Regions from separate parts of the Pantoea sp. PGP6 genome, predicted to be linked through region 2. Evidence: predicted binding sites of a transcription regulator. Region 2 holds the regulator's gene; each other region holds the start of a gene.

What was found. The regulator CRP, encoded in region 2, controls carbon source genes, mostly activating them, when cyclic AMP is high. The targets are predictions, from matches to a motif close to ATGTGANNNNNNTCACAT.
Region 1: a site for CRP is predicted at 1,877-1,894, ahead of adhE (bifunctional acetaldehyde-CoA/alcohol dehydrogenase). Genes of this name have one in related genera too.
Region 3: a site for CRP is predicted at 1,757-1,774, ahead of ACLIBF_RS17265 (CdaR family transcriptional regulator). Genes of this name have one in related genera too.

Annotation. Positions count from the first base shown of each region.
Region 1 is NZ_JBQBMA010000001.1:1,971,445-1,974,727, forward strand. Features, by position in the region: gene adhE (bifunctional acetaldehyde-CoA/alcohol dehydrogenase) at 1-1,670, opposite strand, end outside; gene ACLIBF_RS09315 (YchE family NAAT transporter) at 2,129-2,776, shown strand.
Region 2 is NZ_JBQBMA010000001.1:426,733-430,015, reverse strand. Features, by position in the region: gene ACLIBF_RS01960 (OsmC family protein) at 424-828, opposite strand; gene crp (cAMP-activated global transcriptional regulator CRP) at 1,131-1,763, shown strand; gene ACLIBF_RS01950 (YccS/YhfK family putative transporter) at 1,821-3,283, shown strand, end outside.
Region 3 is NZ_JBQBMA010000001.1:3,526,841-3,530,123, forward strand. Features, by position in the region: gene ACLIBF_RS17260 (DUF3461 family protein) at 44-436, shown strand; gene ACLIBF_RS17265 (CdaR family transcriptional regulator) at 502-1,659, opposite strand; gene degP (serine endoprotease DegP) at 1,844-3,283, opposite strand.

The sequences.
Region 1 (3,283 bases), 1.5 Mb from region 2:
ACCCACATGATTTTCGCAGCATCCATCGGTGAACCACCGCCGAGGGCGATAATCACGTCAGGTTTGAAGCTGTTCATCTGCTCAGCGCCTTTACGCACGATGCTCAGCGTAGGGTCAGCTTCAACTTCAAAGAACACCTCTGTTTCAACGCCGTGTGCTTTCAGCACGCGGGTCACCTGGTCAGCATAACCGTTGTTAAACAGGAAGCGGTCAGTGACGATGAACGCACGTTTGGCGCCATCCGAAGCCACTTCTTCCAGTGCAATTGGCAGAGAACCGCGACGGAAGTAGATGGATTTAGGAAGTTTATGCCACAACATATTTTCAGCTCGCTTGGCGACAGTTTTGGTATTGATCAGGTGTTTCGGGCCAACGTTTTCAGAGATGGAGTTACCCCCCCATGAACCACAACCCAGCGTCAGAGAAGGCGCCAGTTTAAAGTTGTAGAGGTCACCGATACCGCCCTGTGAAGCCGGAGTATTGATCAGAATACGCGCGGTTTTCATTTTGTCGCCGAAGTAGTGAACGCGCTCGGTCTGGTTATCCTGGTCGGTATACAGGCAGGAGGTGTGTCCGATACCGCCCATCGCCACCAGTTTTTCCGCTTTATCGACGGCATCCTGGAAATCTTTTGCCCGATACATCGCGAGAGTCGGGGAGAGTTTTTCGTGAGCGAACGGCTCAGACTCATCCACCAGCTGCACTTCACCAATCAGAATTTTGGTGCTCGGAGGAACGGTGATGCCCGCCATCTCAGCAATTTTAAACGCTGGCTGACCAACAATCGCCGCATTCAGGCCACCATTTTTCAGAATGATATTCTGTACCGCGTTCAGCTCAGCGCCCTGCAGCATATAACCGCCATGGCTGGCAAAGCGTTCGCGCACTGCGTCATAAGCAGAATCCACCACAATCACTGACTGCTCAGAGGCACAAATCACGCCGTTATCGAAGGTTTTTGACATCAGGATAGACGCTACGGCGCGTTTAACGTCAGCCGTTTCATCAATCACTACCGGCGTATTACCGGCACCCACACCGATAGCAGGTTTACCTGAGCTGTAAGCGGCTTTCACCATGCCTGGTCCGCCGGTTGCCAGAATCAGGTTGATGTCAGGGTGATGCATTAACTGGTTAGACAGCTCAACCGAAGGCGCGTCAATCCAGCCGATAATATCTTTCGGCGCACCGGCTGCAATCGCTGCCTGCAGCACGATATCTGCCGCTTTGTTGGTGGCGTCTTTAGCACGTGGGTGTGGAGAGAAGATAATTCCGTTACGGGTTTTAAGACTGATCAGAGCTTTGAAGATGGCGGTAGAGGTTGGGTTGGTGGTCGGCACGATGCCGCAAATCAGGCCAATCGGTTCAGCGATAGTGATAGTACCGAAGGTGTCGTCGGTTGCCAGCACACCGCAGGTTTTTTCATCTTTGTAAGCGTTGTAGATATATTCAGAAGCAAAATGATTTTTGATCACTTTATCTTCGACGATGCCCATGCCGGATTCAGCAACGGCCATCTTAGCGAGAGGAATTCGGGCATCTGCGGCGGCAAGCGCGGCAGCACGGAAAATAGCGTCAACCTGTTGTTGGGAAAAGTTGGCGTATTCACGCTGGGCTTTTTTTACACGTTCGACCAGTGCATTAAGTTCAGCGACATTAGTAACGGCCATGGTGTTCTCCTGAAGGAAGTTAAACTTTTTTAGTAAACAATCCTGCGTCCTGAGTATAGTCCCGCCTGGCTGGCGCGTTGGATTGGGCCAGAACGCCAGGATTTTCAAATGTTTACTAAACTAGTCTGTTCTGGCATCAGCGTTATGTACCCTGATGCTGCTAATACTTCCGTTGCGAAAAGATTACCTGGTTTGAGGTAGGGCAATTTTGATACAGATCAATTTGAACGCAAGCTGACTCCTTTCAGCCGCACTTTTCGGCACCCGCTTGTCGAAACCGCTTACGCCTCTTAAGGCCAGGCTCATAGCGGCTAAAACCAGCTGCATTTTAATGTCTGGCGAAATGCGCTAAATCGGGCGCTGATCGGCAGAATAAATAGCTGTCCGCGCATCTGGCGTCAGGGCGCTTTTTCCCTTACATTAGGCGCGTTTTCCTCCCCTGTGGTACGGAGTCTGTCGTGAACCCTGCGCTGTTAGATTTATCAGGTTATATAAAATTTTTTGTCGGGCTTTTTGCGCTGGTCAATCCGGTAGGCATTATTCCGGTGTTTATCAGCATGACCCGCTATCAGGGGGCTGCTGAGCGTAATAAAACCAACCTGACGGCCAACCTCGCGGTCGCCATCATTCTGTGGACCTCACTGTTTCTCGGTGATGCGATTCTGCATATTTTCGGTATCTCTATCGACTCCTTCCGCATTGCCGGGGGAATTCTGGTAGTGACCATCGCCATGTCGATGATCAGCGGTAAGCTGGGCGAAGATAAGCAGAACAAACAGGAAAAATCAGAGACCGCGATTCGTGAAAGTGTCGGGGTGGTACCGCTGGCACTGCCGCTGATGGCCGGACCCGGTGCCATCAGTTCGACCATTGTCTGGAGCACGCGCTATCACAGCTGGGTCAATCTGCTGGGATTCAGCCTGGCGATTGCGCTTTTTGCCTTCTGCTGCTGGCTGTTGTTTCGGGCTGCACCTTTAATGGTGCGGGTGTTAGGCCAGACCGGTATTAACGTGATCACCCGTATTATGGGGCTGTTGCTGATGGCGCTGGGCATTGAGTTCGTGGTGACCGGAATGAAATCTATTTTCCCCGGTTTACTCAATTAAATTCCCCACTTAATTCAGGGGTCGAAGCGAAGTCGTGAATCATTATGGTGCAAAGCCCGAAAAACCTGCACCATAAACATGCAATTATTCATCCCGCTTAATAGATTCAGCAGATTATCACTTTCATTACTGCTGGCCGGAATTTGCCGCTTGTTGGCCGCAGCAATGTCACAATTTTCACATGATAATCTGCTTTCTAATTCTCGCTTAGCCTGACAAATCGCGCCTCTGCTCCCAGCCGGCGCGCATTCATCGCGTCTGATGGCGTATCCCCGGTATAATTGCCAAAAAAGCGTTTTTATCCCTTCGGCAGAGCTGCAGAAAGTCTGTTTTTATCTAAAATCTCTATTTTTCATATCGATAAGATATTTTCAGGACAAAAATTAACACTTCCGCTGCCTGACTTCTCATGATAAAAGAGAATTAGTTAACATTTTAGCTATTTTGCTTTGGCACCCTTCCGCTGCTTCTGATAATTTTTGGCGCAACGTAAAATTTTTTCTCCGA
Region 2 (3,283 bases):
CTGGCCCGCGATGCTTTGCTACAGGCATATGCTCCCTTCGCTTCACGTCCGACAACCGCATCCGGTTTCAGGAAGGTCGCTACAGACAACCTCTGGGCAGAAAGAATCTGGCAGCAATAGATAAGTTCAACACGCTGGGAACCGGGTCAGAAGAGGAAAGCGTCCCGCCGCCCGGATAAAAACGCCGGGAGCGTTTTTGAACAACGCAAAGCGTTGGCCCGGCTACGGGCGCGCCTCAGGGATGAGGTGCGTAATCGCGCAGGCCGAGCGGCCAGGGATTGGCTTAAACGACTTTCCGATCTGACCCGGTTCCCTGCGCAGGCACAGTATCAAAACGGATTCCCTGCCCAGGCACAGTCTTAAAGCAACCTGCATCAGATACTGGAAGTGAAGTTAGCAGGTCTGCAATGACCCTTGCGGCTACTACAGTTCGATCACTTCATAGCTGTGGGTGATGGTAACCCCTTTGCCCAGCATGATGGCGACCGAGCAATATTTTTCAGCAGAAAGATCCACCGCGCGTGAGACCGCCTTATCCTGTAGCGCTTTGCCGCTCACGATAAAGTGCAGGTTGATGTGCGTAAAGATTCGCGGCGCCTCTTCACGACGTTCTGAGGTCAGTTTTACTTCACAATCAGCCACATCGTTGCGACCTTTTTGCAGAATTGAAACCACGTCGATGGCGCTGCATCCGCCCGCCGCCATCAGCACCATCTCCATTGGGCTGGGCGCTTTATCACCCGAATTGCCATCCATTAATACCTGATGTCCGGATGACGACTCACCGAGGAATGTCAGCCCTTCTACCCATTTCACTCTTGCCTGCATGATTTTCGCTCCAGAATATGCGGTTTTGCCGTCAGAGTACGCTTTCGCCTGGTAAACAGCAATCCAGAGAAATCCGCCGTTAGCTGAAGCGAGACAACAGAAGACAGTCGGCAAAAGCTGTGCTACAAACAGTGCTGAAAATATTTTTCGTCACCCGATGGCGAAGCCGGGAAGAATGATGCGCACTGCGCCGAATGCAGCCCGAATAATTTCCTGTAAGGGAAACGCTTGAAGCTTTCATCGCCTGACAGGGAAACTGCCCCCTGTATTTTGGGCACGATTACAACAGAGGATAATAGCGAATGGTTCTCGGCAAACCGCAAACAGACCCTACACTCGAATGGTTCCTGTCCCATTGCCATATTCACAAGTATCCATCCAAAAGTACGCTGATTCACCAAGGTGAAAAAGCTGAAACGCTTTACTACATCGTGAAAGGTTCCGTTGCGGTTCTGATCAAAGATGAAGAAGGCAAAGAGATGATTCTTTCTTACCTGAATCAGGGCGATTTCATTGGCGAGCTTGGCCTGTTCGAAGAAGGTCAGGAGCGCAGCGCCTGGGTACGTGCCAAAACCGCGTGCGAAGTGGCGGAGATTTCTTACAAGAAATTCCGTCAGCTGATCCAGGTTAACCCGGATATCCTGATGCGACTGTCGTCGCAGATGGCGCGTCGCCTGCAGGTTACGTCGGAAAAAGTGGGTAATCTCGCTTTCCTCGATGTGACCGGACGCATTGCTCAGACTCTGCTTAACCTGGCGAAGCAGCCAGACGCCATGACGCATCCCGACGGCATGCAAATTAAAATTACTCGTCAGGAAATTGGCCAAATCGTTGGTTGTTCACGTGAAACCGTGGGCCGTATTTTGAAGATGCTGGAAGATCAGAACCTGATCTCTGCACACGGCAAAACCATCGTCGTTTACGGCACCCGCTAATTCCTGTCACCCACGGCGTGATGGCAACATCGCGCCGTTATTGTTTGTGTTGGGCCGATGTGGCGTCGAATTATTTACCATCCTGAAGTCAATTACGCCTTGCGGCAAACCCTGGTGCTCTGTCTGCCAGTGGCGCTGGGCTGGCTGGCTGGCGACCTGCAAAAAGGTCTGCTGTTCTCGTTAGTTCCCGCCTGTTGCAATATCGCCGGTCTGGATACCCCGCATAAACGCTTCTTCAAACGCCTGATTGTCGGCGGCAGCCTGTTTGCGCTCGGCAGCTTTCTGATTCAGTGGCTGACGCAGCACGCCATTCCGCTGCCGCTGATTCTGTTCGCCTTGCCGTTGCTGCTGGGGGTCACCGGCGAAATCAGCCCGCTGCACGGCCGTCTGCTGCCCGGCACCCTGATCGCCGCCATCTTCACGCTGAGCCTGATTGGCCGTATGCCGATCTATGTGCCGCCGCTGCTCTATATCGGCGGCACGCTATGGTATGGGCTGTTTAACTGGTTCTGGTTCTGGCTGTGGAAAGAGCAGCCGATGCGTGAAAGCCTGAGCCTGATCTACCGTGAGCTGGCCAACTATTGCGACGCCAAATATACCCTGCTGACTCAGCTGACCGATCCGGAAAAGGCCCTGCCGCCGCTGCTGGCGCGTCAGCAAAAAGTGGTCGATATGATCACCACCTGTTACCAGCAGATGCACATGCTTTCCGCCAGCCGGGATCACAGCCATAAGCGGCTGACCCGCGCCTTTCAGGTGGCGCTGGACCTGCAGGAGCACATCTCGGTCAGCCTGCATCAGCCGGAAGAGGTGCAGAAACTGGTGGAGCAGAGCCATGCCGAAGCGGTGATCCGCTGGAACGCCCAGACTATTTCGGCCCGCTTACGGGTGCTGGCGGATAACATTCTCTATCACCAGTTGCCGGATCGTTTTGGCATGGAGAAGCAGCTCAGCGCGCTGGAAAAAATCGCCCGCCAGCATCCTGACAATCCGGTGGGAAATTTCTGTCTCTACCACTTCAATCGGATTGCGCGGGTGCTGCGCACCCAAAAACCGCTCTATCAACGTGACCTGATGGCCGATCGTCAGCGCCGTCTGCCGCTTCTGCCGGCGCTGCGCAGCTATCTGTCCTGGCGTTCGTCGGCACTGCGCACTGCCGGGCGCTTTGCGGTGATGCTGATGCTGGGCAGCGCGCTGGCGCTGTTTTTTAACATCCCTAAACCGTACTGGATTCTGATGACCATTATGTTCGTCAGCCAGAACGGCTACAGCGCCACCCGCGTTCGCATCCAGCACCGGGCGCTGGGCACCTTTGCCGGCCTGGTGATTGCGGCTGCTACCTTACGCCTGGCGGTGCCGGAGTCGCTGGTGCTGCTGATCATGCTGGTGATCACCTTTATCAGCTACCGGTTTACCCGCCAGTTTTACGGCTGGTCGATGATCGGCTTTACGGTGACGGCGGTTTACTCGCTGCAGTTGCTGTCGCTGAATGGGGCGCAGTTCCTGCTGCCGCGCCTGAT
Region 3 (3,283 bases), 3.1 Mb from region 2:
GAACAAGACTGCGCGCTTCTCACCTTTTGATGGAAACAACGCTATGTATGACAATCTGAAAAGCTTAGGTATCAGTAATCCGGATGATATTGATCGTTACAGCCTGCGTCAGGAAGCCAATAACGATATTCTGAAGATCTACTTCCGCAAAGATAAAGGCGAGTTTTTCGCGAAAAGCGTGAAATTCAAATACCCGCGTCAGCGTAAAACAGTGGTGGCCGATCACGCTACCCAGGGCTACAAAGAAGTACAGGAAATCAGCCCGAATCTGCGTTACGTGATTGACGAGCTGGACCAGATTTGCCAGCGCGACCAGGTTGAAGTGGATCTGAAACGTAAAATTCTTGATGACCTGCGCCACCTGGAAAGCGTAGTGTCACACAAAATTACCGAAATCGAATCTGACCTCGAAAAACTGACCCGCAACGGTCGTTAATCGGCTGTCAGTGACGAAAAAGGCCAGCTCTGCTGGCCTTTTTTATGTCGGCGTTACCGCCCCGCTCATCCCTGCTCATCCAGCTGCAGCGCCACATAGAGCAGCAGCCGATCGTCAAAGTGCCCGAGATTCAGCCCGGTTAACTCCGAAATCCGGTTCAGCCGATACTCCAGCGTATTACGGTGAATAAACAGCGCACGCGCAGTCGCGCTCGGCTGCACATTATGGGTGAACCAGGCGATCAGCGTTCGCCGCAGCAAACCGTTGTTATCCATACTCTTGAGTTTCGCCAGTGGCCGCGCCAGTTCATTGGCCTGCCAGCCGCCACGCAGACTGTCGAGCAGTACCGGCAGCACCAGATCCTGATAAAAATAGCTGCGCACCTCGGGCATACGCTGTTTGCCAACCATCATGGTGGTGCGGGCGGTACGATAGGAACGCGCAATACTGCCGGGGCCGGTGAAAAAGTTTCCCAGCGCAATCCGCATCCGCAGATGGCCGCTCTCTTTCATTCGCTGTAATAACTGCTCGACCCGCCGACGATGATCCTCCTGATCGTAACGGCCGTGCCCATTCAGCGCCGGCTTCAGCACCACCATTTCGGTCAGCGAAACAATGGCGATCAGGTTGTCGCGCTCCGGCGTGATCAGCAACGTTTGCAGCTGCTGCAACTCTGACATTGCGCTATCGACGCCCAGCTGGCCGCTATCGACCTCAACCACGGCCACCACGCGCGGCTGATTAAGATCGATGCCGAGCCGCTGCGCCCATTCGGTCAGCTGCGGCGACAGGGTATCGCTGCGAATCAGATTCAGCACCAGCTCTTCGCGCAGACGGCTGTCCTGCGCCAGCATATGCAGCAGTCGCGCCTGCTCCAGCATCATCTCCGCCGTCATACAGACCAGCTCACCATAATGCCGCAGCGCCAGCGGCTCACCGGTCAGGCCGATGACCCCGACAATATCGCCGTCTATCCGCAGCGGCAGATTAATGCCGGGCCGCACCCCGTGCAGATGTTTCGCCACCGCTTCATCAATGTCCACTACCCGCCCCTGAGAGAGCACCAGCAGCGCGCCTTCGTGCAATTCCCCAATGCGCTCGCGATCGCCGCTGCCAATAATCCGGCCGCGCGCATCCATCACGTTGACATTGCTGTCAATAATTTTCATGGTGCGCGCCACGATATCCTGCGCCAGCCGGGCATCAAGATGATAGGTAGCCATCCATTACTCCTGAAAAAGAGGGGGAGAGATAGAATACGCATGCAAGGCGGCCAGAACATTGTGCAACTGCACAGAGCCAGGTGGGCATTTAGTGAATTTGCGGTCAGCATCACACTCTGACCGGCACGAATTGAGGCAATAAAAAAGGCGGACCGAAGTCCGCCTGATAGCAATGCCTTGCCGCTTACTGCATCAGCAGGTAGATGTTGCTGTCGCCGCGCTTGACGTTCAGCGCCAGCACCGACGGTTTGGAATCAAGGATTTTACGCAGTTCGCCCAGGTTGGTCACCGGCTGCTGGTTCACGCCCTGAATCACGTCGCCTTTTTTCAGGCCGATACGAGCGGCAGCGCTGCCCGCTTTGACGTTATCCACGCGAACCCCTTTATCGCCAGCGTCGCTATTGCTGAGATCGGCCCCTTCAATGCCGGTGTAGATGGTGGCCGACTGGACTTTCGCCTGGCTGCTCTGCTGCAGCTGAACCGACACATCCAGCGGTTTGCCATCACGCAGCAGACCCAGTTTCAGGGTGGTGCCAATCGGCAATGAACCGACTTCAGCACGCAGCGCAGCAAAGCTGGTCAGCGGTTTGCCGTTCATCGACACCACCACATCGCCCGCTTTGATACCGGCTTTCGCCGCCGCCGAACCTGGCAGTACCTGGCTGACAAAGGCTCCGCGCTGTGCATCGACCTTCATCGCTTTCGCCAGCTCAGAGTTAAGCTCGGTGCCCATCACACCCAGTTCACCGCGTTTAACCTGACCAAACTCCACCATCTGCGCCGTCAGGTTTTTCACCATGTTGCTCGGGATAGCAAAGCCGATACCGATGTTGCCGCCATCCGGTGCCAGAATCGCGGTGTTGATGCCGATCAGTTCACCGTTAAGGTTAACCAGCGCGCCACCGGAGTTACCGCGGTTAATCGCCGCGTCCGTCTGGATAAAGTTCTCGTAGTTTTCCACATTCAGGCCGCTACGACCCAGCGCGGAGACGATACCTGAAGTGACTGTTTCACCCAGGCCATACGGGTTACCGATCGCCACGGTGTAGTCACCGACCCGCAGATTGTCAGAGTCGGCCAGTTTCACCGCCGTGAGGTTTTTAGCGTCCTGCAGCTGGATCAACGCAATGTCGGAGCTGGGATCTTTACCGATCACTTTGGCGTCATAGCGGCGGCCATCGCTCAGCTGGACCTGAATTTTAGTGGCGTTATTCACTACGTGGTTGTTGGTCACCACATAGCCTTTTTCAGCATTGATCACCACGCCCGATCCCAGCGCACGGAATTTTTCCTGCTGGGTATTTGGTGCCGGCGCGCCGCCAGCAGAGCCGTCGCCGCTCTGGCACATCGGTGAACTCTGGAACGGCGAGCCATCCTGACAGAAAGGCGAGTTATCACCAAAGAATTGCTGGAACTGCTGCGGCATACGCGGCGTTTTCACCGTGGTGGTGCCTTCAACGCTGATACTGACCACTGACGGCATCACCTTCTCCAGCATCGGTGCCAGGCTCGGCAGTTGCTGACTATCAGAAGAGGCGGTTTGCGCAGCGGAAACCGTGACGGGCGCCAGGGCCATACTCAGGCTCAGGGCCAGCGCACTTAACATTAAACTCTTTTTTTTCAT